Regions from separate parts of the Kushneria marisflavi genome, predicted to be linked through region 1. Evidence: predicted binding sites of a transcription regulator. Region 1 holds the regulator's gene; the other holds the start of a gene.
The links. Region 1 encodes LexA, which represses DNA repair genes until DNA is damaged. Its sites were predicted from a motif close to TACTGTNTANNTANACAGTA; they were not measured.
Positions count from the first base shown of each region.

Region 2: a site for LexA is predicted at 5,172-5,191, ahead of recA (recombinase RecA). Genes of this name have one in related genera too.

Region 1 is NZ_CP021358.1:232,478-248,801, forward strand. It holds gene B9H00_RS01145 (Na(+)-translocating NADH-quinone reductase subunit A) at 1-232, opposite strand, end outside; gene B9H00_RS01150 (glyceraldehyde-3-phosphate dehydrogenase) at 510-1,958, opposite strand; gene mfd (transcription-repair coupling factor) at 2,360-5,809, shown strand; gene B9H00_RS01160 (hypoxanthine-guanine phosphoribosyltransferase) at 5,914-6,471, opposite strand; gene B9H00_RS01165 (mechanosensitive ion channel family protein) at 6,494-7,834, opposite strand; gene nagZ (beta-N-acetylhexosaminidase) at 7,847-8,887, opposite strand; gene B9H00_RS01175 (TetR/AcrR family transcriptional regulator) at 8,884-9,591, opposite strand; gene lexA (transcriptional repressor LexA) at 9,757-10,401, shown strand; gene B9H00_RS01185 (lipopolysaccharide kinase InaA family protein) at 10,447-11,148, opposite strand; gene B9H00_RS01190 (hypothetical protein) at 11,238-11,483, opposite strand; gene B9H00_RS01195 (DUF6586 family protein) at 11,573-12,031, opposite strand; gene topA (type I DNA topoisomerase) at 12,028-14,697, opposite strand; gene pyk (pyruvate kinase) at 15,110-16,324, shown strand, end outside.
Region 2 is NZ_CP021358.1:823,216-839,539, reverse strand. It holds gene eno (phosphopyruvate hydratase) at 1-749, shown strand, start outside; gene fdxA (ferredoxin FdxA) at 1,329-1,652, opposite strand; gene mutS (DNA mismatch repair protein MutS) at 1,807-4,353, opposite strand; gene B9H00_RS03860 (CinA family protein) at 4,587-5,090, shown strand; gene recA (recombinase RecA) at 5,235-6,308, shown strand; gene B9H00_RS03850 (regulatory protein RecX) at 6,400-6,846, shown strand; gene alaS (alanine--tRNA ligase) at 7,124-9,730, shown strand; gene B9H00_RS03840 (aspartate kinase) at 9,762-11,009, shown strand; gene csrA (carbon storage regulator CsrA) at 11,218-11,415, shown strand; tRNA gene B9H00_RS03830 (tRNA-Ser) at 11,528-11,620, shown strand; tRNA gene B9H00_RS03825 (tRNA-Arg) at 11,695-11,771, shown strand; tRNA gene B9H00_RS03820 (tRNA-Arg) at 11,803-11,879, shown strand; gene B9H00_RS03815 (tRNA dihydrouridine synthase) at 12,004-12,969, opposite strand; gene B9H00_RS03810 (IMPACT family protein) at 13,138-13,773, opposite strand; gene B9H00_RS03805 (LexA family protein) at 13,776-14,264, opposite strand; gene smc (chromosome segregation protein SMC) at 14,563-16,324, shown strand, end outside.

The sequences.
Region 1 (16,324 bases):
CGACTACTTCACCAGCAGCCGGCGCCACATAGCGTACGCCTTCGGTTTTCTTGTCAGTGAAAAGTAACTGACCAAGCGATACCCGGTCTCCCTCGCGGACTTCCATGGTTGGCCGCATGCCGATGTAATCAGGGCCAAGAACAGCCACATGCTTCACCGGCTGACCATTATCGATGGTCTGGGAAGGTGAACCCGCGATGGGGAGATCCAGGCCTCGTTTGACTTCGATCATAGTCTCGCCCAGTAGTCGAATCTGATGCAGTCATGCAGGGTTTGATAACCGTTCGACGCAAGCTATTGATAGCAACCGTTGTTACCGGTGATCCCCTTGGGTGATGATCAATCAGATGAGATGTTTCGGTGATCCGCAAGAGCGGACATGATTTAGCACGGTTAAAAACCAGCCGTATTATAAGGAGCTGGAACATGAAAAACCACATGCGTTACAAGGGATTCACGTCAGACTCGAGGAACTCCTGGACCAAAGTCCAGGAGGAAATGCGATCATTTCAGTTTGGCGAAGGAAAGGAAGGAAGTCGCGCATGTGCCATGTGCTGGACCAGGCGAATGACCTGAGCGCTATAGCCAAACTCGTTGTCGTACCATACATACAACACGATATTCTTGCCGTCAACAATGGTGGCCTTGCCATCGACAATGCCGCCATGACGGTTGCCAACGAAATCCGACGACACGACTTCAGGCGAATCGACGAAGTCGATCTGACGCCGCAGCTTTGAATCGATCGACATTTCGCGCAGGTAGCCGTTGAGCGATTCCCGGTCGCATGCCTTTTCAAGCGTCAGATTCAAAATGGCCATGGAAACGTTGGGGATGGGCACGCGGATGGCGTTACCGGTCAGCTTGCCTTCAAGTTCAGGCAGAGCACGGGTCACTGCCTTGGCGGCACCGGTTTCGGTCAGCACCATATTCATGGGCGCGCTGCGTCCACGACGCTCGGCCTTGTGATAATTGTCGGTCAGATTCTGATCATTGGTATAGGCATGCACTGTTTCTACGTGGCCTCGCTCAATACCGTAACGATCCGACAGGCATTTCAGCACTGGCACGATGGCATTGGTGGTACAGGATGCCGCCGACAGAACTCGTTCGCTCTCATCGGCATCATGCTGATTAATGCCATAAACAATATTTTTGATATCGCCCTTGCCCGGTGCCGTCAGGAGAACACGCGCGACACCCTGTGAGACCAGATGCCTTTCAAGACCTTCACGATCACGCCATTTACCGGTGTTATCCACCACGATAGCGTTATCGATGCCATAGCTTGTGTAATCAATGCTGTCAGGCGATTCAGCACGAATGAACTGGATACGATTGCCATTGGCGATAATGGCATCATTGTCGTAATCCAGTGTCAGCGTTCCCGGGAAAGGTCCATGAATGGAGTCACGACGCAGCAGGCTGGCACGTTTTTCCAGATCGGAACTATCCCCACGAACCACAACGGCTCGCAGACGCAGTGTTTGTCCGCCACCGGTGCGCTCAATCAAAAGCCTGGCCAGCAAACGACCGATACGGCCAAAACCATAGAGCACCACATCGCGAGGTTGCGCTGAACCACCTTTACCCTGCTGGCCCACGATGGGGGCAAGCTCTTTCTTCAAAAAGCCCGCAACATCATGCTCGCCGCTACTTTTATAGGCCACGGCCAGTTTACCCACGTCGATATGGGCAGGACCGGGCTCGAGTTCGATCAGTCGTTTGACAAGGGCAAAGGTATCACTGACTTCAAGTTCGACGCCTTCAGCATGCCGTGCATAGCGATGATGCTTCAGCAACTGAATGACCGACTGATTGACCATGGAACGGCCATACATCAATGGCACTACCTGACAGGTGCGATAAAGACGTCCCAGCAATGGGATCATCTCTTCTGCCAGCGCCTCCTGTTCCTGCCACTGTTTCAGACACATTTCTTCTTTTTCCATACTCACGTCAGGTTTCCTTACAATGCGATGATCGAAAACCTGCAGCGCCTGCCCTTATTTTAGTTGATATCCTTTTCGGTATCATGGGCACTCTCTCGGCAGCTGCAATCTTAAGGTGGCGGCATTATCGAAAGAGCGACGTCCTGTCACAATGGTTGCGTAGTCGCAAACATGTAGCCGGACTACACCAAAGCATCAGTTGACAAGTGCCTTGCGTAGCGCCACGACTGGCCACAAACGTCTTACCGATATCCAAAAGCACATCATCGAAGCCAGCATGACCGGGCGTGATACGGCACAATGAGCCTCTCAAATGCTTCGGGAATGACAGACTTCAAGGCAAACCTCTTCCATATTGACGATACTGTCCGCATTTTGTTCCTGTGCCCATCGATCTGAAGTGAACCATGCCATCGCATAGCCACACCATCAGCCCTCTTTCGCCCCCTGCATTGTCCCCTGCCCGGGAAAACACACGCTGGCGACTTCCCGAGGGTAGCGCTGATGCGCTCACCATGGCCCATCTGGCCAGCGCCGAGAAGACACCCCTGCTCGTGATAACGCCGGATTCGGCCAGCGCTCAGCGCATGGCACTGGCATTACGCTTTTTCAGCGACCAGCAGGTTCTCGTTTTTCCCGACTGGGAGACTCTGCCCTATGACAGCTTCTCCCCACATCAGGACATCGTCTCGGAGCGGCTCCGCACCCTGCGCCAGCTTCAACATCAGTACCAGAGCATTATCCTGGCACCGGTCAATACGCTCATGCAGCGTCTGCCGCCAACGGACTATGTCGCCGTACAGGCACTGCATCTGGAAAACGGGATGTCGCTGGATCGCGAACATTTTCGTGGCCAGCTTCACCGCGCCGGCTATCGCGCGGTCGAAACCGTCTACGAACCCGGAGAATATGCCTTTCGCGGTGCCTTGATCGATCTGTATCCGGTCGGCAGCGAGCACCCCCTGCGTATCGACCTTTTTGATGACGAGATCGACACGCTGCGATATTTCGATCCCGATACTCAGCGCTCGAGCGAGCGCACCGAAAGAATCGAACTGCTGCCAGCCCATGAATACCCGCTGACGCAGGATGCCATCGCGCGCTTTCGTGAGGGTTTCGAGACGCTTTTTGACGTTGATCCGCGTCACTGCCCGCTCTATCTGGACGCACTTCAGGGCATTCCTTCTCCGGGCCTTGAGCAGTATCTGCCGCTGTTTTTCGAGCACACGTCGACGCTTTTTGATCATATCGGTGATCAGCTGCGCTGCGCCCTGATGCCGGGCAGCTTCGAGGCCGCCGAGAGTCATTGGCAATCCATTACCGGTCGATTTGAAAATCTGGGCGTTGACCCTACCCGGCCACTGCTCCCCCCGGTCAAGGCTTTTGTGCCAGTGGCAGAGCTGTTCGGTCAGATCAACCGCTATCCCCGCCTCCAGTGGCGCACTGATGAAGAAGGCACCCCCGTTGAAGGGTCAAAACTGCCTGACATCGCCATCGACGCACGCGCCACAAAGCCGCTTGCATCGCTTGAGCAGTTCATGGCGGATCACGATGATGTCAGGGTGCTGTTTGTGGCCGAGTCAAGGGGTCGGCAGGAAGCCCTGCACGAAACGCTTGCGCCCCTGAACCTCGATCTACATGACATCGACAGATGGCAAGGCTTTCTGGATGCCCATCAGCCCCATGCCATCGCGGAAGGTGGGCTTGAGCGCGGCATCTGGCTTGAAAGCGACAAGCTGCTGGTACTCACAGAAACCGAGCTTTACGGCGAAATCGTACGCCAGAGCCGGCGGCGCAGCCGTGCCACGGATGATAATGAACTGGCCATACGTCATCTCTCGGAGCTCAGGGAAGGCGCCCCGGTTGTCCACAAGGCGCACGGTGTCGGCCGCTATCTGGGGCTTGAAACGCTCAACGCCGGCGGCATGCCGGCAGAGTTTCTGACACTTGAGTACGCCAGCGGTGCGCGACTCTATGTGCCGGTCGACAGCCTCCATCTGATTTCACGTTACGCCGGTGCCAGCGATGACAGCGCCCCTCTACACAAGCTGGGCAGTGACCAGTGGGAGAAGGCACGGCGCAAGGCAGCAGAAAAGGTACGTGATACGGCGGCTGAACTGCTGGACGTCTACGCCAGACGCGAGGCGCGTGAAGGCTTTGCCTGCGAGCCGCCGGGACAGGAATACGCACGCTTTGCCGCCAACTTCCCGTTCGAGGAAACCCCGGATCAGCGCATGGCCATTGATGCCGTCATCCATGACATGACCTCGACCCAGCCGATGGATCGCGTGATCTGCGGCGACGTCGGCTTTGGCAAAACGGAAGTGGCGATGCGGGCGGCCTTTCTGGCCGTACAGTCCGGACGTCAGGTGGCAGTGCTGGTACCAACGACCCTGCTGGCACAGCAGCATTTCGATAACTTCCGCGACCGCTTCGCCGACTCCGCCATCAACATCGATATCCTGTCGCGCTTTCAGGGCGGTAAATTGCAGTCGCAGACACTTGAGCGGCTCAACGATGGCCGCATCGATATCGTTATCGGTACCCACAAGCTGCTGGGCAAGGAACTTGAGTTTGCCAATCTTGGACTGGTGATCATCGACGAGGAGCACCGCTTTGGTGTCCACCAGAAGGAAAAGCTCAAGTCGCTGCGCGCCGAAGTCGACATTCTGACCCTGACTGCCACGCCGATTCCGCGGACCCTGTCGATGGCCATGAGCGGCATGCGTGATCTTTCCATCATTGCCACCCCGCCGGCTCGCCGGCTATCGGTCAAGACCTTCGTACAACAGCGCAATCAGGCCGTGCTCAAGGAAGCCGTCCTGCGTGAACTGCTCAGAGGTGGTCAGGTCTATTATCTTCACAATGAGGTCAAATCGATCGAGGCCACTGCCGAGAAGGTACGCGAACTGGTGCCTGACGCACGCGTCGGCGTCGCTCATGGTCAAATGGCCGAGCGCGCTCTGGAGCGGGCCATGTCGGACTTCTACCACAAGCGCTTCAACGTGCTGGTATGCTCAACCATCATTGAAACCGGCATCGATGTTCCCAGCGCCAATACCATCATTATCGAGCGGGCCGACAAGTTCGGTCTGGCGCAGCTTCATCAGCTGCGCGGACGTGTAGGCCGCTCGCACCATCAGGCCTACGCCTACCTGCTCACTCCCCCACCCAAGCAGATCACCACGGATGCCACCAAGCGTCTGGAGGCCATCACACAGGCCGAGGACCTGGGGGCAGGCTTTACGCTGGCCAGCCATGATCTGGAGATTCGTGGTGCCGGTGAGCTTCTGGGTGAGGAGCAAAGCGGCCAGATCGAGACCATCGGCTACAGCCTTTACATGGAAATGCTCGATCGTGCCGTCAATGCCATTCGAAGTGGCAAGACGCCCAACATCGAAGCCCCCATGTCGGAAGGTGTAGATATAAGCCTTGGGCTGCCGGCGCTGATCCCTGACGACTACATGCATGACGTTCAGCAGCGGCTTGTCATGTACAAGCGCATCAGCAATGCCAAAAACGATGGTGAGCTGCGTGAGCTTCAGGTCGAAATGATCGACCGCTTCGGCCTGCTCCCGGAGCCGGTCAAGCATCTCTTCCGACAGGCCACCCTTCGTTTCAAGGCCGAGCGGCTGGGCATTACGCGACTTGAAGCAGGCGAAAAGCGTGGTCGTATACAGTTCGGAGCCGACACTTCGGTTGAACCCATGACGCTGGTCAAAATGATGCAAAAAGCACCTGATCAGTATCGGCTGGATGGCGCAGATACCCTGCGCTTTGAAAAGCCCATGGAAACGCCAGAATCACGCTTCGCTGCCATCGAAGCCCTGCTCGAACATTTCAATCAGAAGTCTTAGGTCACATCGGTCATCAGCCGGTGACCTGGCTGACGGTGGCAAAAAAAGGGCCGGCCTGATGGCCGGCCCTTTTTGGGGTACAGGTAACGACGATCTCTGACGGATCAAAGACCGCGCGGGGCAAAGATGCCCGGTGCGTTGCGCCAGTAGCCCTTGTAGTCCATGCCAAAACCAAAAACGTAGCGGTCCTCGACCTCAAGGCCACAGTAATCCGCCTTGAGATCAGGTACGGCCTTGCGATCATGCATCTTCTCGACCAGTACGGCCGAAGACACACTGGCCGCTCCTGCCTGATGGCAGTATTCAAGGATAGCGGCAAGCGTTGCGCCTTCATCCAGAATATCGTCCACAATCACCACGTGCCGGCCTGCCATCGGAATTTCGGGAGAAACACGCCAGAATAGCTCGCCGCCGCGCAGGCCACCGCGATAGCGTGTGGCATGGAGGTAGTCCACTTCCAGAGGGAAGCCCAGACGGGTCAGCAGGTGGCCGGTCGTGATCAGCCCGCCGTTCATCACGCAATAAAACACCGGCATGCTGTCAGAGAGCGACGTCGTCAATCGGCTGGCCATGTCATCCAGCGCCCTTTCGACGGCAGGAAGGTCAATCAGGCAATCTGCCTCATCCATTAGGACCTTCATGTCGTTGTGATACTGGGCCATCTCGAGGTGACCATCATGGTGTTCAGGCATCGCCATCTGACTCACTGTTCTGTTCGGTATCAAATGGGGCACGCGTCCCCTTGTCCTTTTCCCGCACGCGGCTTGCAGATGCCGACCGGGAATTTTGAGGGTCGCTATCCTGCCGGGAATCCCCCTCGGACTCAAGGTCATCCTGCTTTGACCCATTGCTTAGACGTATCTCGTCAGGCACATAGATCCGGGAGGCGGGCAATGCCAGTTCAGCACCATGCTGATGAATGATGTCGCGCACCTTGAGAAGGATGCGCTGTCGGATTTCGTTATAGCCCTGCCAGTCGACCACATTGCTCAAGGCATAAATCATAAGATTCAGCGAATAGTCACCATACTGGCTGAAGGTCACCGTGATCATCTCATCGCTGTTGATCTCTTCGTCCTGATCGAGCATCTCGCGTATGTCGGTGGTAATCGACTCGATGGCCCCTGCATCCTGATAGCGAATACCGACGTTTTCCCACAGAAGACGGGCCTCCATGCGCGAAGGCGTCTCAATGGTAATCCGGCTGAATGCGGCGTTGGGAACGTAAATGGGCGGCCCGGCGAAGGTACGAATACGGGTCAGACGCCAGCCGATGTCTTCAACGACGCCTTCGATCTCGCGGTCGGGCGAACGTATCCAGTGCCCGACCTGAAAGGGCTTGTCCAGATGAACGACCATGCCGCCAAAGAAGTTGGCCATGACATCGCGGGCAGCAAAACCGATCAGAATCCCGCCAGCGCCGCCTACCGCCAGAAGACTCGATACCGACACTCCGAGCATCTGAAGGCCCATTAACAGCACCAGGATCAGGGTCAGCGCACCCGTAATCTTGGTGATTGCCGAAGCAGAGGTTTGATCTACCGGTTTTGCCCTGGAGTGGGCCGGTGGAAATACCAGTCGCTGTTCGAGACGCTGCATCAGACGCACCTCGACCCAGAATATGATGGCCAGCGTCGAGAGCCCGAAAAAGAGACTGGCATAAAAAGTGACACCGGAGATATCGAACCCCTGAGCCCCCAGGGTGAGTATGGCGCACAGCCCTCCGAGCCATAACCACAATCGCAGCGGCCCGCGAAGCGCATGCACCAGCGCGTCATCCCAACGTCTCGGGCTCTTGTTCAGACGCCGCTCAAGTCGACCCAACAAGAAGGCGCAGATCAGATCAAACAGCAGTACCAGCAGCACGACAAGAATGATCATCAGTACCCAGCCGGGCAGACCAAAATAGCCCGTGGACCACTCCCGTGTACTGTCGAGCAACTGCTGCCAGTAATGGGTGGCTTCCGACCCGCCGGACTGGGAACCGCCCGATGATGAGCCACCACTGCCTGATTGCTGCGCCATTGTATTCTCTCTTCAGGTAGGGAGATTCGCCAGCCGCTCCCTGGTACGGTGCCAGCGCGGCTGCTCCTTCAGCGTTGCAAGATCAACGACGCCACCGGCAAAGCGTAGTCGCTCCAGACGGCACTGTGTTAACGGTTTCTTCATGGATGAATGCAGCGTCTGACGGGCTTCTGCCGCCCCTTCCGGGTCATTACACAGAAGGACAAGATCACATCCGGCCTCCAGCGCCGCCATGACCCTTTCTCCTGGGCCACCGGCCATGGCAGCCCCTTCCATGGAAAGATCATCAGAAACGATCACACCCTCAAAACCGATGTCCTGGCGCAGATATTCCAGCCAGCGCCGCGAAAATCCGGCCGGGCGGTCATCGATTCGGGTAAAACGTATATGAGCCGGCATGATCCCGTTCAGTCGGTCAGACAGCGCTCGAAAGGGAATCAGGTCACGGGATTCGAGCGCCTCGAGCGTGCGTGTGTCTTCCGGCATGACAAGGTGTGAATCGAGCGTGACGCCGCCATGCCCCGGGAAGTGCTTGCCCACACTGGCCATCCCGGCATCGGCCAACCCCTCGATAAAGGCGCCCGCCAAAGCAGTCACATGCTGCGGATCATCAGAGAAGGCACGATTGCCGATGGCCGGGCAGCGGGCATCATCAAGGTCAAGCACTGGCGCAAAGGAGAAATCGACGCCGCAGGCGGCCATTTCCATCGCCAGCAGCCAGCCGGTGTCGCGCGCCAGCTCAAGCGCTTCAGCAGGTGCATCGAGGTAGTACTGTCCCAGACATGCCATGGGAGGCAGGCTGGTCACACCGTTGCGAAGACGCTGAACACGCCCTCCCTCCTGATCAATGCCGATCAGAATATTGGGACGAGCACGCCGGATGTCGTCACACAGCTTTCGCATCTGCTCGGGTGACTCGACGTTGCGCGCAAAAAGGATAATGCCGCCCACGCTGTGGTGAGCCAGCCAGCCTCGCTCGTCATCGCTCAGACATGTGCCTTGAACGTCGCACATGAGCGGCCCAACCGGGGCTGCAGACCGGGAATTCGTCATGAATGTGTTCCTGTTCTGGGATAGCAGGTCACCTGATCGGCGTGCTGAGCCGTCATGGCATTTGAGGCAACCTCCGTCACTGGGGCACGCAGCGCATTCAGGGCGACCGGTTTCAGACGCTGGGCCAGCTCCCGAATCGTGATGCGCTGGTGATAGTCATGCTCGGCGATATCGCGCAGCGTGTTGAGACCGGAAAGTGTAAAAATGACCGACCCCAGCATGAAATGCAGGCGCCAGAAGCGCTCATCGTCGGCCAGCTCGCGAGTGGCCCTCCTGAGAAGCTTCAAAAAGCGCGAAAAGATGTCGCCATAGCGGTTTCGAAGCTCGTCACGCAGATGGCGCTGCGCCTGTGAGTAGGCCAGTCCCAGAAGCTTCATGAAGGTTCTTAAATCATGGCCTTCAGAGGGCATCTCCAGCACGCTGGTAAACAGCGTATCGAGCAGCCCTTCAAGATCGCAGGCGCCTGTCTCGTCTGCCTCAAGCGCATCCAGACGCTGATGCAGATCCGCGCTGAAAGGATCGAGATAGCGGAAGAACACGGCCTGTATCAGCGCCTGTTTGGAGCCAAAGTGGTAATTGACAGCCGCCAGGTTGACCTCGGCTCGACCCGTAATCCGACGAAGCGACGTCTCGGAAAAGCCGTGCTCGGCAAACAGTACTTCGGCCGCATCAAGGATTCGGGTCACGGTATCGGATGGCACCATGGAAAATATCAGTTCTCTTTCATGAAAATAAAACTTACGGGCCAGTGCGTGATGGTATCACCAATGCACGCATTCACCTGCACTTGAGACCGTATCGAAGCGCTTGCATTGATCTGATGACTGGATACAATCACATACTGTATACATCAACAATGGCCATCGCCCATGACACGACCGTTGACCGCACGCCAACAGGCCGTATTCGATTTCATTGCCAGAACCATCAGTGAACTCGGCTACCCCCCCACGCGTGCCGAAATTGCCGGCGCATTGGGCTTTCGCTCGCCCAATGCTGCCGAAGAACATCTGCGTGCCCTGCGCAAGAAGGGCGTCATTGAGATGATTCCGGGTACCTCACGCGGCATCCGTATCACCGCTCATGAACAGGCCGCACAGGAGCAGGAAAGCATCAACGCCGGTCTACCGGTCATCGGGGAAGTCGCTGCCGGCAGCCCGATTCTTGCCGCCGAGCACATTTCACGTTACTGCCCGATGCCAGCCGATTTTTTTAATCCGGGCGCCGACTATCTGCTGCGTGTCCGCGGTCTTTCCATGCGCGACGCTGGTATTCTTGATGGTGATCTGCTGGCGGTGCATCGCACCCATGATGCCCGCGATGGACAGATTGTCGTGGCACGACTGGGAGATGATGTGACGGTCAAACGCTTCAAGCGTCAGGGCAGCATCGTCAGTCTGATTGCCGAAAATCCTGATTTCGAGCCCATCATGATCGACCTGACAAGTCAGAGCCTGGATATAGAGGGCGTAGGCGTTGGGGTCATTCGGGGTGGCGACGGCAACAGCCTTTAAGCCTGCCCCTTTAAAGCGTCAGGTGTGCCTGCGGGCACACCACACCTAACGTATCCTCGGCAACATGAGCCGTTCCCTGTCCAGCGAAATACCCACACGCTGATAGACGTCCATCATCAGGTGGCACTCCTCATCGCGCATTCCCATCGGCCGAGCATCGCCAAAAAGACGGGTTAGATCCCGCATTGCCGCCAGGCGCGCCGATGGCCGACGCTGACACTTCTCCAGATCGACAAGCGCAGTGGCTGCCACGCCCTCTTCACCAAGGCGCACCAGCACTTCCTTGGGATAGAGATGGCCATGTTTATAGCCACTTTGATGCAGCCTGATCAGATTGTCCGCCAGAGCATTAAAGATGGTACTGCGTTGCTCGAGAGAATGGCGGTCCGCAGAAAGCATCGCCTGTAGGCTTTCATAACCGAGGAGCGCCTGCGTCACCATGACCGCCTGCCACCCGCCATCTTCCTTGCGTGCTCTGAAAAAGACCGGTGGCGGCGCATTCACTCCAAGCTTTTGACATCGCTTGAGTCCCTGCCATTCACGCACGGTGGTGGGGCGACCCAGCGGATAACGAAGGCTATGAAAGAGATGGCCCTGCTGAATCTTGACGTAAAAGGCAGGCCCCTGCGGATGTGGCCTGACGAACCGCACGCCGCTAAGGCCGCCCTTGCGCTGATTGGGGGGCTCTACCCATTCTCCCGGTGCCTGCCACCAGAAGTCAAAATCACCCTTTGGGGTCTCTGACATAAGGAATTTATTCCATTTTTTCAGACACAATCGCCTGAAACGCCGATACCTGTCCGTGGACAGGTATCGGCCCGGTCAAGGAAAACGGATCAATGGATGGCGGCAGGCTCGGGAGCATCAATGGCGTCATCGTCATCTGCCAGTACAGAGCGGGAGATTAAATGGTCCAGCATCTCACGAGCGACATCAAAGCGATGGTGGCGCAGCAGCTCCAGCGTTTGCGATGAAAAGCGGATGCTGGCCAGGGGTTCGTTTTTATCATCACTATCAGCGGCTCGCAGCACAAACTGGCCGTCTTCAAGCTCGACAATTTCAAATACGGCCGCTTCAGTCATGCGCCACCTCACTGATCCGATCAGCGAACAACATTAACGCAATATTAAGGACACCTGCGTACGATGTCACGTTTATCAAGGACAAGTCATTACCACTCATAACTGGTTTCACGAAGCCGGGGAAGCAGAGCTCGAAAATCATCAAGGCACTTTGCCAGTTCCCGGGAAAGGGGTGCGCTCTGGCTGGACGCGATCATATTGTCATGACGACGAAGCTGAGCCGCTCCACCTTCGTCATGAAGACGATCCAGCAGTATCAGCAGCCTGGCCAGCCAGCTTTCGGGCTGCGCCATGAGTTCTCGCAACAGCTCGATCTCGGCCACGCGTGCCGGCGGTTCATTCAATACGGTACGCCAGTGCATCGACGGCCAGCGGCAGGTATGGGCAATTTCCCTGATCACGCTTTCAAGGGCCATTTCGAGCATTGAGAGCGCCCCTTCCTCGAGCGCTCGACGTCTGGCATCAGCGTGTTCATCATCACCTGCTGGCTGCTCCAGCAGCAGCATGGCCTGATAAAGCAGCTGATTGGTTCGTCCCTGATGGCTCATGAAGCCTGCTTCCCTGCCTTGCTGCTCTTTTTGGCACCAGTTCCCTTACGATTATCCTCGACCTGCCAGCGACCGCCATCCCACAGCGCCTTCCAACCGGTCGCCTTGCCATCCTCTTCGCTCAACACATACTGACTTTTGGTCTTGCGCGAAAATCGGATCTGCGCCGGATGGCCATCCGGGTCATGATCCGGTGCCTTCAGAAGAAAGTGATACTTCTCCGGCAATGCGTCGGCATGAGGTCTGATTTCGCTGACGAGCGGCGGGCGCGTCTCGCGATTTTTCGGGAACTGACTGGCTGCCAGGAAAAGACCACTAGCGCCATCCCGCAGCACATAATGATCATCCACCTTCTGACAGGCCAGTTCCGGCATCGGGATCGGGTCCATCTTGGGCGGCGCCGGCTCCCCGCTTTTCAAAAGCTTGCGGGTATTTTTACAGTCATCGTTGGTACATGCGAAGTACTTGCCAAAGCGCCCGGTACGAAGCTGCATTTCCGAGCCGCACTTATCGCACTCAATGGTCGGGCCTTCGTAGCCCTTGATGCGAAAGTGACCTTCTTCGATCTCGTAATAGCCATCGTCATCATTGCTGATGTGGATCTTGCGCGTTTCATCGATGAGATAGCTGTCCATCGCCGTACCCGTATTGGGGTTACGGCGCTTGGCGCGCAGGGCATCAGTCTCGGCATTTTCGTCGGCATCCGCCGGCACTGCCTCATCACCGGGCAGCAGATCGATGGTGGTCTTGCAGCGCTCCTTGGGCGGCAGGTTATATCCCGAACAGCCCAGAAACACCCCGGTCGAGGCGATGCGAATCTGCATTGGCCGACCGCAGGTGGGACACTTGATGTCGGTTTCCACCGGCTGATTGGGACGCATGCCCTCCTCGCCCTCGGCATGATCGAGGCGAGCACGAAAATCGCCGTAAAAGCTGTTTAAAAGCTCACGCCAGTCACGCTCACCGTCGGCGACATGATCCAGCTCGTCTTCCATCCGGGCCGTGAATCCGTAGTCCAGCAGGTCCTGAAAGGATTCCGTCAACCGATCGGTAACAATTTCCCCGAGCTTCTCGGCATAGAAACGCCGGCTGTCCAGCTTGACGTAGCCACGCTCCTGAATCGTGGAGATGATGGCCGCATAGGTCGACGGACGACCAATCCCTCGCTTTTCAAGCTCCTTGACCAGACTGGCTTCGGTATAGCGCGCAGTCGGCTTGGTAAAGTGCTGCTTCGGATCGAGCGTTTTGAGTTCGAGACGCTCTCCCTTGCCGATATCCGGCAGCTGCTGATCCTCCTCCTTTCTGGACGAGGGCTTGAGCACACGGGTATAGCCATCAAAGCGCAGCACTCGTCCCCTGGCACGAAGCTCGAAATTCTCGACCTCGATGCTCAGTGTGGTCGACAGATACTGGGCGGGGACCATCTGACAGGCCAGGAACTGGCGCCAGATCAGCTCATAGAGACGTTCAGCATCACGTTCCATGCTGCCCAGATCATCCGCTCGACGGTGAACATCGGTCGGCCTGATCGCCTCATGCGCTTCCTGGGCACCGGCCTTGCTGGAATAAACATTGGGGGTTTCGGGCAGATAGTTGCTGCCCATCTCCGCTTCAACGTAGTCCCGCGCCATGGTGATAGCATCGGCGGAGAGATTGGTCGAATCGGTACGCATGTAGGTAATATAACCGGCCTCATACAGCCGCTGCGCCAGAGTCATGGTCTTTTTGACCGAGAACCCGAGGCGACCACTGGCAGCCTGCTGTAGCGTCGAAGTGATAAAGGGCGCGCCGGGCTTGCTGGAAGTCGGGCGATCTTCTCGACCTGTAATGACGTAGTCGGCCGTTTTCAGAGGCGCAATCAGCGAGGCGGTCTGTGACTCGCTGACCGGTCGGAACACTTCCCCATCGTGGCGCGCCACTTCAAAGCGCACACGGTCACCGCTGCCGGCTTCAAGGTCAGCATGAACGTCCCAGTACTCTTCAGGCGTAAAGGCACGAATCTCGCGCTCGCGCTCGACGATCAGACGCACCGCAACGGACTGAACTCGACCGGCGGAAAGCCCGCGAGCCACCTTGTTCCAGAGCAGCGGCGATACCATGAATCCCACGACCCGATCCAGAAACCGACGGGCCTGCTGGGCATGTACACGGTCAACCTTGAGCTCGCCGGGCGTTTCAAACGCCTGGGCAATGGCATTTTTGGTGATTTCGTTGAACACCACTCGCCGATAGCGCGACTCATCACCGCCAATGGTTTCACGCAAATGCCAGGCGATGGCTTCCCCCTCACGGTCAAGGTCGGTCGCGAGATAAACGGCATCTGCCTTTTCAGCGAGCTTTTTAAGCTCGTCGACCACCTTTTCCTTGCCCGGCAGTATCTCGTAATTCGCCTGCCAGTCATTTTCAGGATCAACGCCCATGCGACGAATCAGCTGATCATGACTCTTGCGCTTTTTATAGACTGCCTTTTCCTCGGCAGACATCTTGCGCGTGGCTGCTGCCTGTCGCGCACGCTCGGAGGGATCAGTGGCATTCTTGCCACTACCACTGGTCGGCAGGTCACGAATATGACCCACACTCGATTTCACGATGAAATCGTTGCCGAGGTACTTGTTGATGGTCTTGGCCTTGGCCGGCGACTCGACGATCACCAGTGACTTGCCCATAGATCTCCGTCTCTTTTGCCGGTCCTGCCGGCACTGTCATGTCAGAAAAGCAGCGTGCGTGAGCGTCCGTTAACCCGGACAGTTTCAGACACCCTGAAAATGCGACTACCCTACCCTGGCCTTATCCATGGCGCCACCGGTTAAAAAACGGTGCACAATAACGACGCCCGATCTCAAACATCGCCACAGCGTTTCATGGCGCATTGAACACCTCGACATTATCCGGGGTCTCATCAAGACTTTACCCCGAGTTTGATCAAGCCTTGCAAGGGCGCTCATCAGCGCTCTGCTGCAAGTCTCGTCAAGGCTTTCTTCAGAGTCTCTCCGGAGACTTTGGCGCATAGCCGTCGCACCCAAAGGGGTGAAGAAGGTATAGTGAATACACTCAGACACCGCATCAGGAGAATGCTTCATGACGAAAGCGACTGCCGGCCCGATTCGCCGCACCAAGATTGTCGCCACCCTTGGCCCTGCCAGTGACAAGGAAGGTGTTCTCGACGCCATGGTGCACGCAGGCGTTGATGTCGTTCGAATCAACTTCTCCCACGGCAGCCCCGAAGACCACCGTCGTCGCGTCGTCGCCGTTCGCGAAGCTGCCAAAAACCAAAAGCGCAATGTGGCCATTCTTGGGGATCTACAGGGACCCAAGATTCGGGTTGCTCGCTTCGCCAATGGCTCGGTCGAACTCGAAAACGGCCAGGACTTTGCCCTCGACGTCAATCTGGGCCGTGATGAAGGTAATGACCACCAGGTCGGCTGTGACTACAAGGAGCTGGCTGACGATGTCAAAAGTGGCGATGTACTGCTGCTCGACGACGGACGTGTCGTACTGGAAGTCAAGCATGTCGAAGGCGGTCGCATCGAATGTACCGTCAAGGTGGGGGGCAAGCTCTCCAATAACAAGGGCATCAACAAGCAGGGTGGCGGTCTTTCGGCAGCAGCACTGACCGACAAGGATCGCGAAGACATGAAAACCGCGATTGACCTGGAAGTCGATTTTCTGGCGGTTTCCTTCCCCCGCTCCGGTGCCGACATGCAGCTGGCACGCGACCTGCTGGGCGAAGCCGGCAAGAACATTGCCCTTGTCGCCAAGGTTGAGCGCGCTGAGGCAGTCGCCAATGAAGCCACGCTTGATGAAATCATCATCGCCTCTGACGCCGTTATGGTCGCCCGCGGCGATCTTGGCGTGGAAATCGGTGATGCGCAGCTGATTGGTGTTCAAAAGCGCATGATTGCCCGCGCCCGTACGCTTAACCGTGCGGTCATTACGGCTACGCAGATGATGGAATCGATGATCGAGTCCCCGCTGCCGACGCGCGCTGAAGTCTTTGACGTGGCCAATGCGGTGCTTGATGGTACCGACGCGGTCATGCTCTCTGCTGAAACCGCGGCCGGCAGCTATCCGGTCGAAACCATTGAAGCCATGGACCGCTGCTGCATGGGCGCCGAGCGCGAGCGCGCGGCTCAGGAATCCAAGCACCGCATGGCCGATGAGTTCCATCGCATCGATGAAACCGTAGCCCTGTCTGCCATGTACGCTGCCAACCATCTGGAAGGCGTGGCCGCCATTGCCTGCCTGACCGAGACCGGCTATACACCGCTGATCGCCTCGCGTATCCGCTCCGGC
Region 2 (16,324 bases), 590 kb from region 1:
TGCGCATGGGTGCTGAAATTTTCCATGCATTGAAAAAGGTGCTTTCCGGTCGCGGGCAGTCTACCGCGGTGGGTGATGAGGGAGGCTTCGCGCCGAACCTTGAATCCAACGCCGATGCACTGGGCGCCATCAAGCAGGCGGTCAGCGATGCCGGCTATCAGCTGGGCCACGATGTCACGCTGGCGCTCGACTGTGCGGCGTCCGAATTCTACAAGGATGGCCAGTACACGCTCTCCGGCGAGAACAAGAGCTTTACCAGCGAAAGCTTTGCCGACTACCTGGCCGATCTGGTGGATCAGTACCCGATCGTGTCCATCGAGGACGGCCTGGATGAGTCCGACTGGGATGGCTGGAAAGCGCTGACTGACAAGCTGGGTGATCGTATACAGCTGGTGGGTGATGATCTGTTCGTCACCAACACGCGTATCTTCCGTGAAGGCATCGACAAGGGCATCGGCAACTCGATTCTGATCAAGTTCAACCAGATCGGTTCCCTGACGGAAACGCTGGATGCGATCAAGATGGCGCGTGATGCCGGCTATACCGCGGTGATCTCTCACCGTAGCGGTGAGACCGAGGACACCACCATCGCCGATCTGGCTGTTGGCACCTGTGCCGGGCAGATCAAGACCGGCTCACTGTCACGCAGCGATCGCGTTGCCAAATACAACCGTCTGCTGGTGATCGAGGATCAGTTGGCAGGCAAGGCGCCCTACAAGGGCCTGTCAGAAGTAAAGGGTCAATCCTGATCCAGAATTTCTGATCATTAAATTTAATCCGACTGCCCATGGTAGTCGGATTTTTTATGGCCTGCCCAAATATTCGACGAATCCTGGACGATTACCTTGACCCGATAGGGGGTCAGAACCCACCATAAGTACATTCGAAGCGACCCGATAGCGGGTCTGAAGCTATCTTCCCTCTTAAATTTTTGATTTGCCTGGCTTTTTGCCAAAAAAGAAAGCAAGGCGATCGTTACTTCTCTCGATTAGCTCTTTTTTAAACTCTTTTAATCGATCAGAAATTCTGATCGAGACTCAACTGACGGCGGCAAATGGATGGCCCCGCTCAGATCACCAACGACAAATTTTTTTGATGGCGCGCTGGGTATCGGATGGATTCGATTTCTCCGCATGGATGACGCCACTGGATAGAGAGCCAATGGACCGGCTCAAGGACGCAGGATGCAAGGGCGGCCCCATCGGGCCGCCTTTTTTTATGCGCTAAAAATGCAGAAGGCCCTTATGGCAGGGGCGCGGGGCGCGCATAAAGGGCATGAAAAGCAGGTGGGAGAGAACGATCGAAGCGCTGGGGCCCCATCCCGGAGATTAGCGCACCAGTTTATCGATCTTGCCGGGAACGCCGTTCCATTCATCGGCGTCGGCTGGTGGGTCAGCCCGCTCGTTGATGTTGGGCCACTGCTCGGCCAGATCGGCGTTGATCTCGATAAACTTTTCCTGACCTTCCGGTAGCTCGTCTTCCGAAAAGATGGCCTCGGCCGGGCATTCCGGTTCGCACAGAGCGCAGTCGATGCATTCATCCGGATGAATGACCAGGAAATTGGGACCTTCATAGAAGCAGTCGACCGGGCAGACTTCCACGCAGTCCATGTATTTGCATTGAATACAGTTCTCGGTGACGACAAAGGTCATGTCACGAACTCCAGGGTAGCAGGCGGCCACTGCCTGTACAGGAACAGGCAGTGCTGAATAAGGGGTGTGGGACGGCCCACAAAAGGGGCCTTATTCTAGAAGGCCGGCCCGCCCGGCGACAAGCCGCTTCTGATGAAAGTGCGGGCCGGCTGGCTTACGAGTCCTGTTTTATCCTCTCACGCCACTGATAGAGCCACTCCTGTGCCTGACGTGGTGACAGGGCGTCCAGATCCAGCTGTGAGAGGGCTTCGACCACCGGATGCGGCGTACTGGCGAAAAGATCATCCTGCTGCGGTGCGGGCGTTCTGAGAGGCGCGTTCGGGCGCTCGCTGTCCTGGGCCTCAAGCGTCAGAAGCTTTTCGCGGGCGCGGGCAATCACGGCGCGGGGGACGCCTGCCAACTGTGCCACCTGCAGCCCATAGCTCTGGCTGGCCGGGCCCGGCTCAACCCGATGCATGAACACGATCCCGTCATTATGCTCGGTAGCATTGAGATGCACGTTGGCCACACCCTCGGCCTGATCGGGAAGGCCGGTCATCTCGAAGTAGTGCGTTGCAAACAGCGTAAAGGCGCGCGTCCCGGTCAGATGCTCGGCGGCTGCCCAGGCCAGTGACAGCCCGTCAAAGGTACTGGTGCCGCGTCCGATCTCGTCCATCAATACCAGGCTTTGATCGGTCGCGTTGTGCAGGATGCTGGCGGTCTCTGTCATTTCGACCATGAAGGTCGAACGGCCGCCGGCCAGATCGTCCGAAGAACCGATGCGCGTAAAGATTCGGTCGATCGGGCCGATTTCGGCATGGCTTGCCGGCACGAAGCAGCCGGTATGCGCCAGCAGTGCAATCAGCGCATTCTGACGCATGAAAGTCGACTTGCCGCCCATGTTGGGCCCGGTAATGACCAGCATTCGGGTGGCATCGTCAAAATGCAGGTCGTTGGGTACGAAGGGGTGGCTCGAGACATGCTCGACCACCGGGTGACGCCCGTCGCGAATGGTCATGCCGGGGGCTTCACGAAGCGTTGGGCAAACCAGCGACAGCGTCTGCGCCCGCTCGGCAAAGGCGTGCAGCACATCCAGAGTGGCCAGGGCCTGGGCGGTCTGGGTCAGGGCGACCAGCTCGGCATTGAGCGCCTCTAGCAGGCCGTCGTAGAGCAGTTTCTCACGCGCCAGCGCTCGGGTGCGAGCCGAGAGCGCCTTGTCCTCGAAGGTCTTGAGTTCGGGAATGATGAAGCGTTCGGCATTCTTGAGCGTCTGGCGCCGGATGTAATCCGCCGGGACTTCCCTCGCCTGAGCACGCGGAATCTCGATGTAGTAGCCATGCACGCGGTTATAGCCCACCTTGAGCCCTGAAAGCCCGGTGCGTTCACGTTCGCGAGTTTCCAGCTGGACCAGATAGTCGCCGGCATTCTCCTGCAGCGCCCTGAACTCGTCGAGCTCCTCGTCAAAGCCTTCGCGAATGACGCCGCCATCGCGGATCACGACCGGCGGGCTGTCAATCAGCGCCCGGGTCAGCGTGTCGGCAAGCTCGGGATAGGGCACGATATGGTGAGCGAGATCGTCCAGCGTGCTGCCCCGGGCAATGCCTTCCAGCCGTTCGGCCAGCGCCGGCAGGACATTGAGGGCATCACGCAGTCGGGCAAGGTCGCGCGGTCGGGCGCTGAGCAGGGCTACGCGCGCCAGGATGCGTTCAACGTCACCGATACCGCGCAGGATATCGTTGAAGGCTTCGACATGGTCTTGTTCGCCCAGAAGCCGCACGCCCTGCTGTCGGGCGTTGATCTGATCCCGGTCGCGCAGGGGGCGGTTCAGCCAGCGCCTCAAAAGGCGCGCGCCCATTGCGGTGGCCGTGGTATCCAGCACCGAGGCCAGCGTGTTGTCCTGACCGCCGGCCATGTTCTGGTCAATTTCCAGATTGCGTCGGCTGGCGGCGTCGATCACCACTGATTCATCGCGGTTTTCAACGCCGATGGCGGTAATGTGGGGCAGGGCGGTGCGCTGGGTATCGCGGACATAATCGATCAGGACGCCGCCGGCGGTCAGTGCCCGGGTCAGATGGTCACAGCCAAAGCCGGAAAGGTTTTGTACCTGCAGTTGATCACACAGCAGACGCCGGGACGTTTCCAGATCAAAGTGCCAGTCGCTCTGGCGTCGCAAGCCGGGGCGTCCTTCCAGACGTGCGGGCAGACGCAGACTTTCCATGACCAGAAGCTCTGCCGGATCGAGTCGGTGAAGTTCGGCGAGCATGTCGCCTTCGCCTTCAACTTCCAGCACGCTGAAACGCCCGCTGGAAAGCTCGAGCCAGGCCAGTCCCCAGTGATCATTGTCGCCATGAAGGGCGGCGACCAGATTGTCACGGCGCTCGTCGAGCAGCGCTTCATCGTGCAGCGTGCCTGGAGTGACAATGCGCACGACCCGGCGCTCGACCGGACCCTTGGCGGTCGCCGGGTCTCCGATCTGTTCACAGATGGCGACCGACTCGCCCATGCGCACCAGTCGTGCGAGATAGCCTTCGGCGCTGTGGTATGGGACACCTGCCATGGGAATGGGGGCGCCGTTGGAGCTGCCGCGTGCGGTCAGCGTAATGTCGAGCAGTGACGCGGCCCGTTTGGCATCGTCATGAAAGAGTTCGTAGAAATCTCCCATGCGGTAGAACAGCAGCACATCGGGGTGCTCGCGCTTGATACGAAAATACTGCGCCATCATCGGCGTCGGTTGGGACTCGGTCTTGCCTGCCACGTGAAATTGACCCTGTCCAATGACATGTTAGGTGAAAGACCGTGAGATTATCATGATCCACTGCCTTCCCTGTATTGCTATAGTGCAGACAGCAAACGTTCAACGCGTGTAGAGCGCGCGATGGTGAGGGCGTACCCATTGTCTGTGGTGATCAAGTACCATGGGTGGCCTTGAATTCGATGTGATCGGCGGGAGTTGTCATGGCAACAGCATCAGGCATACAGGAGCTGGCCAGCCGGCTGTGTCTGCTCTGTCAGCAGCAGCGTGTGGTGCTGACCACCGCCGAATCCTGCACTGGTGGCGGTGTGGCACGTGCCATTACCGACATCGCCGGCAGCTCGTCATGTTTCGAGACCGGCTATGTGACCTATTCCAATGCTGCCAAGCAGCGTCTGCTGGGCGTGTCGTCGGTGTCTCTGGAGCTTTTCGGTGCCGTCAGTGAGACCGTGGTCCATGAAATGGTGCGCGGCGCCTGTCGTGACAGCGGTGCTGAGCTGGGGGTGGCAATCAGCGGTGTGGCAGGCCCGGGTGGCGGAACCCCGGACAAGCCAGTGGGTACCGTGTGGCTGGCATGGGGGAATGCCACCCAGAGTCAGGCCCAGTGCTATCGTCTCAACGGCGAACGCCTCGAGGTACGTCGTGAAGCCGTGGCACTGGCCCTCAGGGGGCTGATAGACCGGCTGCAGGAGAATCCCTTTGACTGACGCGCGTCTGCACGGCCTTTATAGCCTCTTGATGAAATAAGTCATCAAAAGGATGTGACAGACCGTATTTTTGGTTTAAAATACTGGACAAGCATACAGCTTAATGGCGTATCAGCGTCAGGCTGACCCGACAGGAGGGCCAACATGGCACAGGATGACAACCGCTCCAAGGCGCTTAATGCAGCGCTATCCCAGATCGAGCGCCAGTTCGGCAAGGGTGCCGTCATGCGGATGGGTGATACGCCCCGCGTGGCAATTCCCGCCGTCTCAACCGGCTCACTCGGGCTGGATATCGCGCTTGGCGTAGGCGGTCTGCCCTATGGGCGTATCGTTGAGATTTTCGGGCCCGAGGCCTCGGGTAAAACCACCATTACCCTGTCCGTCATCGCTCAGGCGCAAAAGCAGGGCAAGACCTGCGCCTTTATCGATGCCGAGCACGCACTCGACCCCAGCTACGCCGAAAAACTGGGCGTCAATCTTGATGACATGCTGGTCTCACAGCCCGATACCGGCGAGCAGGCCCTCGAGATCTGCGACATGCTGGTTCGCTCCGGCGGAGTGGATGTTATCGTGGTTGACTCTGTCGCCGCGTTGACACCGCGTGCCGAGATCGAGGGCGAGATGGGCGATTCCCACGTCGGCCTTCAGGCACGCCTGATGTCACAGGCGCTGCGCAAGGTGACCGGACACATCAAGAATGCCAACTGCATGGTGATGTTCGTCAACCAGATCCGCATGAAAATCGGTGTCATGTTTGGTAACCCCGAAACCACCACCGGCGGTAACGCGCTCAAGTTTTATTCGAGCGTACGTCTGGATATCCGCCGTACCGGTTCGGTCAAGCAGGGCGATGAAGCCGTGGGCAACGAAACCCGCGTCAAGGTCGTCAAGAACAAGGTGGCACCGCCGTTCCGTCAGGCCGAATTCCAGATCCTCTACGGCAAGGGCATTTATCACGCCGGTGAAGTGGTCGACCTCGGCGTCCAGTGCAGCCTGGTCAACAAGGCCGGCGCCTGGTACAGCTACAAGGGCAACAAGATCGGGCAGGGCAAAGCCAATGCTGCCCAGTATCTTGAAGATAACCCCGAGGTTATGCAGGAGATCGAGGACGCTATCCGCGGCCAGCTTCTGACAACACCGAAAACGAAGGAAGAAGAAAAGGCCGCAGAAGCCGAAGCGCCGGCTGACGCTGATGCCAGCGGTGACGAGCTTTTGTAGGTCGTCAATTTCTGAATAGTGGTATTAAAGGGGCACGCTCAATGGAGCGTGCCCCTTTTTGCATTGGTGCATGACGATGGGGAGGGCAGTGATGTCACAAAGAACGCCATACGAAGAGGCCATTGCACTGCTGGCCCGGCGAGAATATACCCGCAGCGAGCTCGAGGAGCGCCTGCTGCGCCATGAGCATCCGCCTGAGGAGGTCAGTGCGCTGCTGGATCGTCTTGCCGAGGACAATCTGCAGTCCGATGCTCGATTCGTTGAGCATTTCGTTCGCTCGCGCATCGCGCGTTTGCAGGGCCCGCGCAAGATCAGCGCAGAACTGTCCGGTCGGGGGATCGAGCGCGACATGATTGCTCAGGCGCTGGAAGAGAGCGACGCAGACTGGACGTCGCTTGCCGCCGAGGCGCTCCAGCGCCGTTTTGACGGCCCCGGCGATGACATGAAGGCCCGCGCCAAACGCCAGCGCTTTCTGGCATCACGTGGGTTTGACGGCCAGCAGTGCAGCAGTGCCATGCGACTGGCCTGGCTGTCGTGACATCCTGATTTGGCATGTCACGCCCGGCATGAGGCAAAATGGAGCGCATGCGGACTGTCGCACCCGGATGCGACATACTGATACATTAAGCCGCCAAAATTCGTCTCGTCGTGATCCTGCGTTTCATGATGCGCTCACGGGCGAGACATGGAAGACCATGAGGGTCACCCCTCGAGGCGCATGTTGACGACAGGTGACGGTTGCCATGCACCCATCGTTTGATGCATCGCTCGTTGCCTCATTCAAAATGACCTGACCCATTGTTTACGGGAAGCCCATGAAAAGCGCCGACATACGACAAGCATTTCTGAATTTTTTTGAACAGCATGGCCATACCCAGGTGCCTTCCAGTTCACTGGTGCCTGATAACGACCCCACGCTGCTTTTCACCAATGCCGGTATGGTGCCTTTCAAGGATGTCTTTTTAGGGCGCGACCCCAGGCCCTACGTCCGGGCGACCTCGGCACAGCGCTGTGTCAGAGCCGGCGGCAAGCACAATGACCTCGATAACGTCGGCTATACCGCGCGCCACCACACCCTGTTCGAAATGCTGGGCAACTTCAGTTTTGGCGACTATTTCAAGCGTGAGGCCATTCAATACGCCTGGCAGTTTCTGACGGTCAATCTGGGGCTGCCGGCCGAAAAGCTTTGGGTCACGGTTCATGTCAGCGATGATGAAGCCGCCGATATCTGGCTCAATGAAGTGGGCGTCAGCGCCGAGCGTTTTTCGCGTCTGGAAGAAGACAATTTCTGGCAGATGGGCGAGACCGGCCCGTGTGGTCCCTCTTCGGAAATCTTTTTCGACCACGGCCCGGATGTATTCGGTGGCCCTCCGGGAAGCCCGGATGAAGACGGCGATCGCTACATCGAGATCTGGAACCTGGTTTTCATGCAGTACGACCGTGATGCCCAGGGCAACATGACGCCGCTGCCCAGTCCTTCGATCGACACCGGCATGGGTCTTGAGCGGATTGCCGCTGTCATGCAGGGCGTTCACTCCAACTACGAGATCGATCTCTTCAAGCGTTTGCTGGCCTCTGCCGCCGAGATTACCAGCCAGGACGACATTCATCAGCCATCGCTGCGCGTGATTGCCGATCACATCCGTTCTTGTGCCTTTTTGATTGTCGACGGTGTGATGCCCTCCAACGAAGGGCGCGGCTATGTGCTGCGTCGCATCATTCGTCGCGCGGTGCGCCATGGTCACAAGCTGGGCGCGCGTGAACCCTTCTTCCACTGTCTGGTCGCGGCACTGGATGAAGAGATGGGGGAGGCCTATCCCGAGCTGCACGCCCGTCGTGAGCAGATCGAACGGGTGCTGCTCAAGGAGGAAGAGCAGTTTGCCCGCACGCTGGACCACGGCATGCGCCTGCTTGATGAAGCGCTGGCCGGGCTTGAGTCCAGTGAGCTGAGTGGCGAGACCATTTTCAAGCTCTATGACACCTATGGTTTCCCTTATGACCTGACGGCTGACATTGCCCGTGAGCGCAACATCACCCTTGATGAAGCCGGTTTTCAGCGCGAACTCGAGGCGCAGCGTGAGCGTGCCCGTGCGGCCAGTCAGTTCGGCGCGCGCCTTGAGACGAATATTGATCTTGAAGGGGCCACCGAGTTTGTCGGGCGTGATCATCTGGCCGCACAGGCGCAGGTGCTGACGCTGCTTGATGACGACGGGCAGCAGGTTGAACAGCTTGAAGCCGGTCAGAGCGGTGCCGTGGTGCTGGATGAAACGCCGTTTTATGCCGAATCCGGCGGTCAGATCGGCGATCGCGGCACCCTGTCGCTGCCGGGTGTCGTATTCAACGTCCGTGATACCCAAAAGCGGGGTCAGCACTTCGTGCATCTGGGCGAGGTCAGCGAAGGTGTGCTGCCTGCGCTGGCAAAGGTAGAGGCCAGCGTCGAGGTGCTGGCTCGTCACGCCATCATGCGCAACCATTCGGCCACCCACCTTTTGCATGAAGCGCTGCGTCGCGTACTCGGCACGCACGTGCAGCAAAAGGGCTCACAAGTGGGCGATGAGCGGCTACGCTTTGACTTCAGCCACAATGAGGCCATGACGTCAGAGGAGCTCGAGCGTGTCGAAGCCATGATCAATGAACAGGTCATGGCGAACACGCCGGTGACCACGCAGCTGATGACACTGGATGAGGCACGCAAGCTGGGCGCCCAGGCGCTGTTTGAAGCCAAGTACGGTGAAAGTGTGCGCGTATTGACCATGGGCAGCGATGACTTCTCCATTGAGCTGTGTGGCGGTACCCATGTTCTGCGTACCGGTGACATCGGGCCGGTACGACTGCTCAGCGAGACAGGTGTGGCTGCCGGTGTGCGCCGTATCGAGGCCATCTCCGGTCATGCCACCCTGCGCTGGTTCCGTGATCAGCAGTCGCTGGTGGCGCGTCTGGCCGATCAGGTGCGCGCACGTCCCGATCAGCTCGAAACACGCGTAGGCAGTCTTCTGGAGCGCAACCGCGAACTCGAGCGTGAGCTTGAACGCAATCGCGCCAAACTGGCCAGTCAGGCCGGTAATGATCTGCTGGACGCGGCCGAGGACATCGGTGGCGTTCGTGTTCTGGCTCGTCAGCTTGAAGGGGTTGGCGCGAAGGAGCTTCGCGGTGTCATGGACCAGATGAAAAACAGGCTTGGTTCCGGCGTGATTGTTCTGGCTGTGGCCGGCGATGACAAGGTCAATCTGATTGCCGGTGTCACAAAGGATCTGGTGGATCGGCTCAGTGCCGGCAGTCTCGTCAGCGCCATTGCCCCCATGGTCGGTGGTCGCGGTGGCGGTCGTGCCGACATGGCTCAGGCCGGGGGCAGCGACGTCAGTGGCGTGGACAATGCCCTGCAGGCCGCACGCCGGTGGGTTGCCGAAACACTCGAGGGATGATGGTCCAATACATCAACGAAAGGGAGCATCCATGGCGCTTTACGTACAAAAATTCGGTGGTACTTCGGTAGGCAGCGTTGAGCGAATCAAGGCGGTAGCCGAGAAGGTCAAGGGGTTTCGGGATCAGGGGCATCAGATCGTGGTGGTCGTATCTGCCATGAGCGGTGAAACCAATCGCCTGATCGAAATGGCCTCACAGATCAACGAAGAGCCCACGCCGCGTGAAATGGACATGCTGGTCTCGACCGGTGAGCAGGTGACAATTTCACTGCTGGCCATGGCCCTGCACCAGCTGGGCGTCAAGGCGACGTCCTACACCGGTGCCCAGATCGGCATTCGCACCGACAGCGCCCATACGCGCGCTCGCATTCAGCGCATCGAAACCGATGAACTGCGTGCTGATCTTGATGAAGGTCAGGTTGTGGTGGTGGCAGGCTTTCAGGGGGTCGACAGCGAAGGCAACATCACCACGCTGGGTCGCGGTGGCTCTGACACTACCGGAGTGGCGCTGGCGGCTGCGCTCAAGGCCGATGAATGTCAGATTTATACCGATGTCGATGGCGTCTACACCACCGACCCGCGTGTCTGCGACAAGGCGCGCCGTCTGGAAAGCATCACGGTCGAGGAAATGCTGGAAATGGCCAGCCTCGGCTCCAAGGTACTTCAGATCCGTGCCGTTGAATTTGCCGGCAAATACAACGTCCCGCTACGTGTCCTGTCCTCCTTCCAGGATGGCCCGGGAACCCTGATTACTGCAGACGAAGAGATTTCCAACATGGAAGAGCCGCTGATTTCCGGTATCGCCTTCAACAACAATGAAGCCAAGCTGACCGTTTTGAATACACCTGATGTGCCAGGCGTGGCCTCGCGCATTCTGGGACCAATTTCGGATGCCAATATCGAAGTCGACATGATCGTCCAGAATGTCGCACCGACCGGTGGCTATACCGACTTCACCTTTACGGTGGCCAAAAACGATTTTCGTCAGACCCAGCGTATTTTGCAGGAGCAGGTCATTCCGTCTTTGGGCGGGGGTGAAGTGCGCGGCGACGACAAGATCGCCAAGGTCTCGCTGGTGGGTGTGGGCATGCGCTCTCATGCGGGTGTCGCCACCCGGATGTTCCGGGTACTGGCCGATGAAGGCATCAATATCCGTATGGTTTCCACTTCAGAGATCAAGATCTCCGTCGTTATTGATGAAAAGTTTCTCGAGCTTGCCGTGCGATCACTGCATACCGCTTTTGGCCTCGATAAGGCCGATGTGAGCGAAGAAAGCTAAAAAAACCGGTAATACGGGATGACAGGCTGGTTCTTGTGGGGCTTTCTGCCACACTGAACCAGTGATCGTGCACCGGACGGGTAAAGCGGCTGTATAACACAGGTTGGATCGCGGTTCGGCTTGTCGCATAATGCCCCGCTTAATTCACACCGGTGCATGATCTATATGAATATATGTATAGGGAAGCAGCAATGAAAAGGAGGTCGCAATGCTCATCCTGACTCGCCGCGTGGGTGAGACACTCATGGTCGGCGATGAAATTACCGTGACCGTGCTCGGCGTCAAGGGCAATCAGGTCCGCCTTGGTGTCAACGCGCCCAGGGATGTTTCCGTGCATCGTGAAGAGATTTATCAGCGCATTCAGCAGGAAAAGGGTGACAGTGAAAGCGAGACCGATCCTGTTTGAAAGCCTTGCGTCAGCGCATACGTCCAGCCAAATATATTGAATCATAAGATTTTTTGACTTTGGGCTGGACAGGAAGTGGCAAACCAGGTAATATGCGCGCCGTACCGATCGAGGAGAGATGGCCGAGTGGCTGAAGGCGCTCCCCTGCTAAGGGAGTATAGGGTTTATAGCCCTATCGAGGGTTCGAATCCCTCTCTCTCCGCCATTATCGGTATCGAATGTTGAACGGCCCGTCTGACAAGGCGAACCCGACATTCTTCAATATGCTGTAATTTTGTTGCGCCCGTAGCTCAGCTGGATAGAGTACCTGACTACGAATCAGGTGGTCGGAGGTTCGAATCCTCCCGGGCGCGCCATCAGCATAAAGATGTAAAAATTGTGTTATCTGCGCCCGTAGCTCAGCTGGATAGAGTACCTGACTACGAATCAGGTGGTCGGAGGTTCGAATCCTCCCGGGCGCGCCAGATTCTAAAGCCCCGTCCGAAAGGACGGGGCTTTTCTGTTTTCTACCGTCCTGTCTCACGTCATCCTGTTGCCGTGCATCTCTACGACGCACGGCAAGGAAGGGTAAAGCCGAAGACCCGATTCTCAGAGCGGTGTCGATGCGTCACTGCCTGAAGAGGGCGCTTCTTCCTGCAGGGCGGTCATGAAATCCTCCAGTGCCGTAATACGTCGAAGCCTTTGAAAGTGCTCGCCAGCCTCGCCGTCATGCTGTCGCATAATGTTGAGCCACTGCTTCAAGAGTGACACGACGACCCTGGAAGGCAGGGCTGGATCGATGCGGGAGACATAGGCTGTGAGCAGGGCGCTGCGGTCCTGCCAGCGCGTGTCCGGCAGGCGCTCCCCGGTCAATTGCCAGTGTCGAATGCGTTTGGCCAGCCATGGGTCGGCCAGCGCGGCACGGCCCAGCATGACGTCCTGACAGCCGCTTGCCTCCCGGGCGCGCCAGTAGTCTTCCAGCGTCCAGATATCACCGTTGACCACCACCGGCACACTGGCCTGCTCACGAATGCGGCCCACCCATTCCCAGTGCGCTGGCGGACGATACCCTTCGCGGCGAGTTCGAGCGTGTACAACCAGACGCTGTGCGCCGCCATCTTCCGCGGCACGGGCGCATTCCAGCGCCAGGGTTTTGTCCTCAAACCCCAGGCGCAGCTTGGCCGTCACCGGTACGCCGGTCCCCTTGAGTGCCTCATGTACGCCCTGAACGGCGCGATACACGCGCTCGGGCGTGCGCAGCAGTGCTGCGCCGCCATCGTGGCGATTGACCGTTTTGGCCGGGCAGCCAAAATTCATGTCGATGACCGGTGCACCCAGATTGGCGGCCACCAGCGCATTTTCGCCGAGTTTGTCGGGCTGGGCGCCCAATAGCTGCAGATAGACCGGTGTACCGCCTGGCGTGCGACTATCGCCTTCAAGCTCGGGACAAATGCGCTGGAAGACGCGCGGAGGCAGCCGAGCATCAGTGACGCGCACGAATTCGGTGACGCTCCAGTCGAACCCGCCCAGCTCGGTCAGTAGCGCACGTGTGAGCGCATCGATTACACCTTCCATGGGGGCAAGGCCAATCAGGCCGGCCTGGGGAGAAGGGTCGACCGTGGAAACAGGGAAGGGTGTGGCTGGCATGTCTGGGGGTCCGCAATAGTCGTGACTGGCGCCGCCATCATAGGCATGTTGATTGCAATGGCAAGCGCGCTACCGGTGGTCACTTGTCAGTGACGCTCAAACCGGTATCTCTGGCGCATCATCATGACAGGTCAAACGCCCCTTGAGGCGTGAATTGAGCCCCTCGAGATCGGGTATCTGATCCATGGGCCAGGCCACGGAAAGAGTGACGCCCGAGGCGTCATGCAGTGCCTGATCGACAAGGGCACCATTAAGTTCGGCCCAGCGGCGCAGCTCGTGTTCCAGTGCGAAGTCGGTGGTCAGCCACAGCGGGCGGCGCGTGACGTATTCCTGTGCGGGAAGTGTTTCAAGTGCCTGAAGCAGGGCTTTCGAATAGGCTCGCACCAGTCCGCCGGTGCCCAGTTTGGTACCGCCAAAATAGCGAATGATGACGGCGCCGACCTGGCCAAATCCGCTACCTTCAAGTACCTGGTACATGGGGCGGCCGGCCGTGCCGCCGGGCTCACCATCATCGGAAAAGCCAATGTCATTCTGTTCGTTTGGTGCGCCGGCAATAAAGGCCGAACAGTGGTGAGAAGCCTCCGGATGATCAAGGCGGGCCTGATCGATCAATTGCTGGGCCTGCTCGGGGGCCGTGACATGGGCCACGCGCGCAATGAAGCGGCTTTTTTGCACCTCAAGGGTTTCTTCATGCCAGCGCCCCTGATCAAGGGCGGGAATCGAGTAACGCATGATCAGACCGCAGTGATCGGTGTATTGGCCGGACGGCGTGCCACCCCCATGACCAGTCCCAGTACCTGAATGTCGTCGTTTTTCAGATAGATGGGCGGCATGGTGGCGTTGGCCGGCTGAAGGCGTACGCCCGACTTGTCGATGTAGACCTTTTTGAGTGTCACTTCCTGATTGTTGATCAGCACCACGGCGGTCTCGCCGTTTTCGGCGGACTCGAGCTTTTCGATGATGATGATGTCGCCATCGTGGATGTTGCAGTCGATCATCGAGTCACCGCGCACCCGCAGGGCATAGGTGTTGCGTCGCACCATGCGTGAGGGAATGCGGACCGTTTCATCATCGGCGCAGGCTTCCATTGGCATGCCGGCCGATACGGTACCGAGCAGAGGGACTTCCACCAGCTCGCTGGCATCGATCTCCTCCCAGGCATCCTCGACCAGCGGGATGTTGGGCATGCGGTGCAAAAAGCGTGGCTCGGTATGGGCTGACATAAGGCAACTCCCTGAAGGGGCATCCGATGGGCTGACACATGACCGGCGACACATGATGCGTCGTCGCAAGCGTCGCGTGACACGACCATCACCCGGATGGGTGCGGAGCAAAAGGTGTCACGGGCAACCTTTCAAAGGTAACCGAAACCATACGGTGGCGGTAGTCATTGACATGGAGAAAGCGCGCCAATCGTAGTAGAGTGGCGCGCTTTGCCGCGGCGCTGTCCGGTGCCTGCGACGCCAGTCTGTCGCCGCCCGGCGCCCGCCGATTGACCTGTTCCCGGAGTCCTCCACTGGAATGCGCCTGACATCGATCAAACTGGTCGGCTTCAAGTCCTTTGTCGACCCGGTGACAGTCCCCTTTGATACCGACATGACTGCCATTGTCGGGCCCAACGGCTGTGGAAAATCCAACGTTATCGATGCCGTACGCTGGGTCATGGGCGAGTCTTCGGCCAAGTACCTGCGCGGCGAGTCGATGGCCGATGTCATCTTCAACGGCTCGACCGGCCGCAAGCCGGTGGGTCAGGCCTCGATCGAGCTGACCTTTGATAATCGCGAAGGCAAGCTGGGCGGGGCCTGGGCACAATATGCCGAGATCGCCGTACGCCGGCTGGTCACTCGTGAGGGGCAGTCCCAGTACTTCTTCAACGGTCAGAAATGCCGCCGCCGTGACATCGCCGATCTCTTTCTGGGCACCGGGCTCGGCCCGCGCTCCTACGCCATCATCGGTCAGGGCATGATCTCCCGACTGGTCGAGGCGCGCCCCGAAGAACTGCGCGCCACGCTGGAAGAGGCGGCTGGCATCTCGCGCTACAAGGAGCGTCGTCGCGAAACCGAAAATCGCATGCGGCGTACCACCGAAAATCTCGAACGTCTGGATGATCTGCGCGAAGAGCTCGACAAGCAGCTTGAGCGCCTCAAGCGTCAGGCCGAGGCCGCCAAACGCTACCGCGAGCTGAAAGGCCGCGAGCATCGCCTCAAGGGCGAGCTGGCCCTCATCCGAGCTCGGGCGCTTCGTGAACAGCAGCGCACCCGTGATACCCGGGTGCGCGAGCTTGAAAACAGCGTCGAGCGTAACGTGCTTGGCATGCGCGAAAGTGAAAATCGCCTTGAGCAGTCCCGCAGCCAGCATGACGGTCTGGCGGAAACCCTGGATGCACGCCAGCGCGCCTTTTATGACACCGGTGCCGCCATCGCACGTCTGGAGCAGCAGCTTGAAAGCGCCCGAGCGCGGGAGCAGCAAAGCGAGGCCGATATTGCCGCCATCGATCGGGACCTGACCGATCTGGCGCGTCTGGCCGGTGAAGATGAGGTGCGCTATCAGGACATCACCACACGCCTTGATGCCCTGTCGCCCGAGCTTGAAGCCGCGCGTGAAGCCTTCGAGATGGTCGAGGCCGGGCTTGAGGAAGCCGCCGAGCGAGAGCAGGCCGCGCTGGAAGCCTGGGAGGGGTTCAGCGAGCAGCATCAAAACGCCACCCGCAGCGCCGCGCGCGCCCAGAGTGATGTGCAGCGTCTTGATGGTGTGATCAATGATCTCAACGCGCGCATCGCTCAGCGCCAGAAGCAGCGAGACGAACTGCCCGAGCAGGCGGCACTTGTCGAAGAGCGCGAGATGGCGGCCGAGCGTCTGGCCGAGCTGGATCTTGAGCTTGAGACCGACGAAACGCGCCGACTTGAGCTCAAACAGGGCCTTGATGACATCGAGACCCGCCTTCAGGTGCTTGGCAGTTCGCGCGATGAGCATCACGCCAGACGCAGTGCCCTGCAGGGCGAACGCGCTTCGCTCGACGCCCTGATTCGTGCCGCGCTCGAAAGCGGCGATGAGGCGCTGGATGCCCATCTGGACGCGTTCGATCTGTCCGCTGCCCCACAACTGGCCGAGCGCCTTCAGGTCGAGTCCGGCTGGGAGGCAGCGGTCGATGTGGTGCTCGGCCCCTGGCTGGCGGCCCGCATGACCGATGACACACGCGCCCGTACTGCCCTGCAGGCGCTGTCGGCGGGCAGGCTGACCCTGTTCGAAGAGGGGCGTGCCGGCTCATTGCCGCGGGCTAACA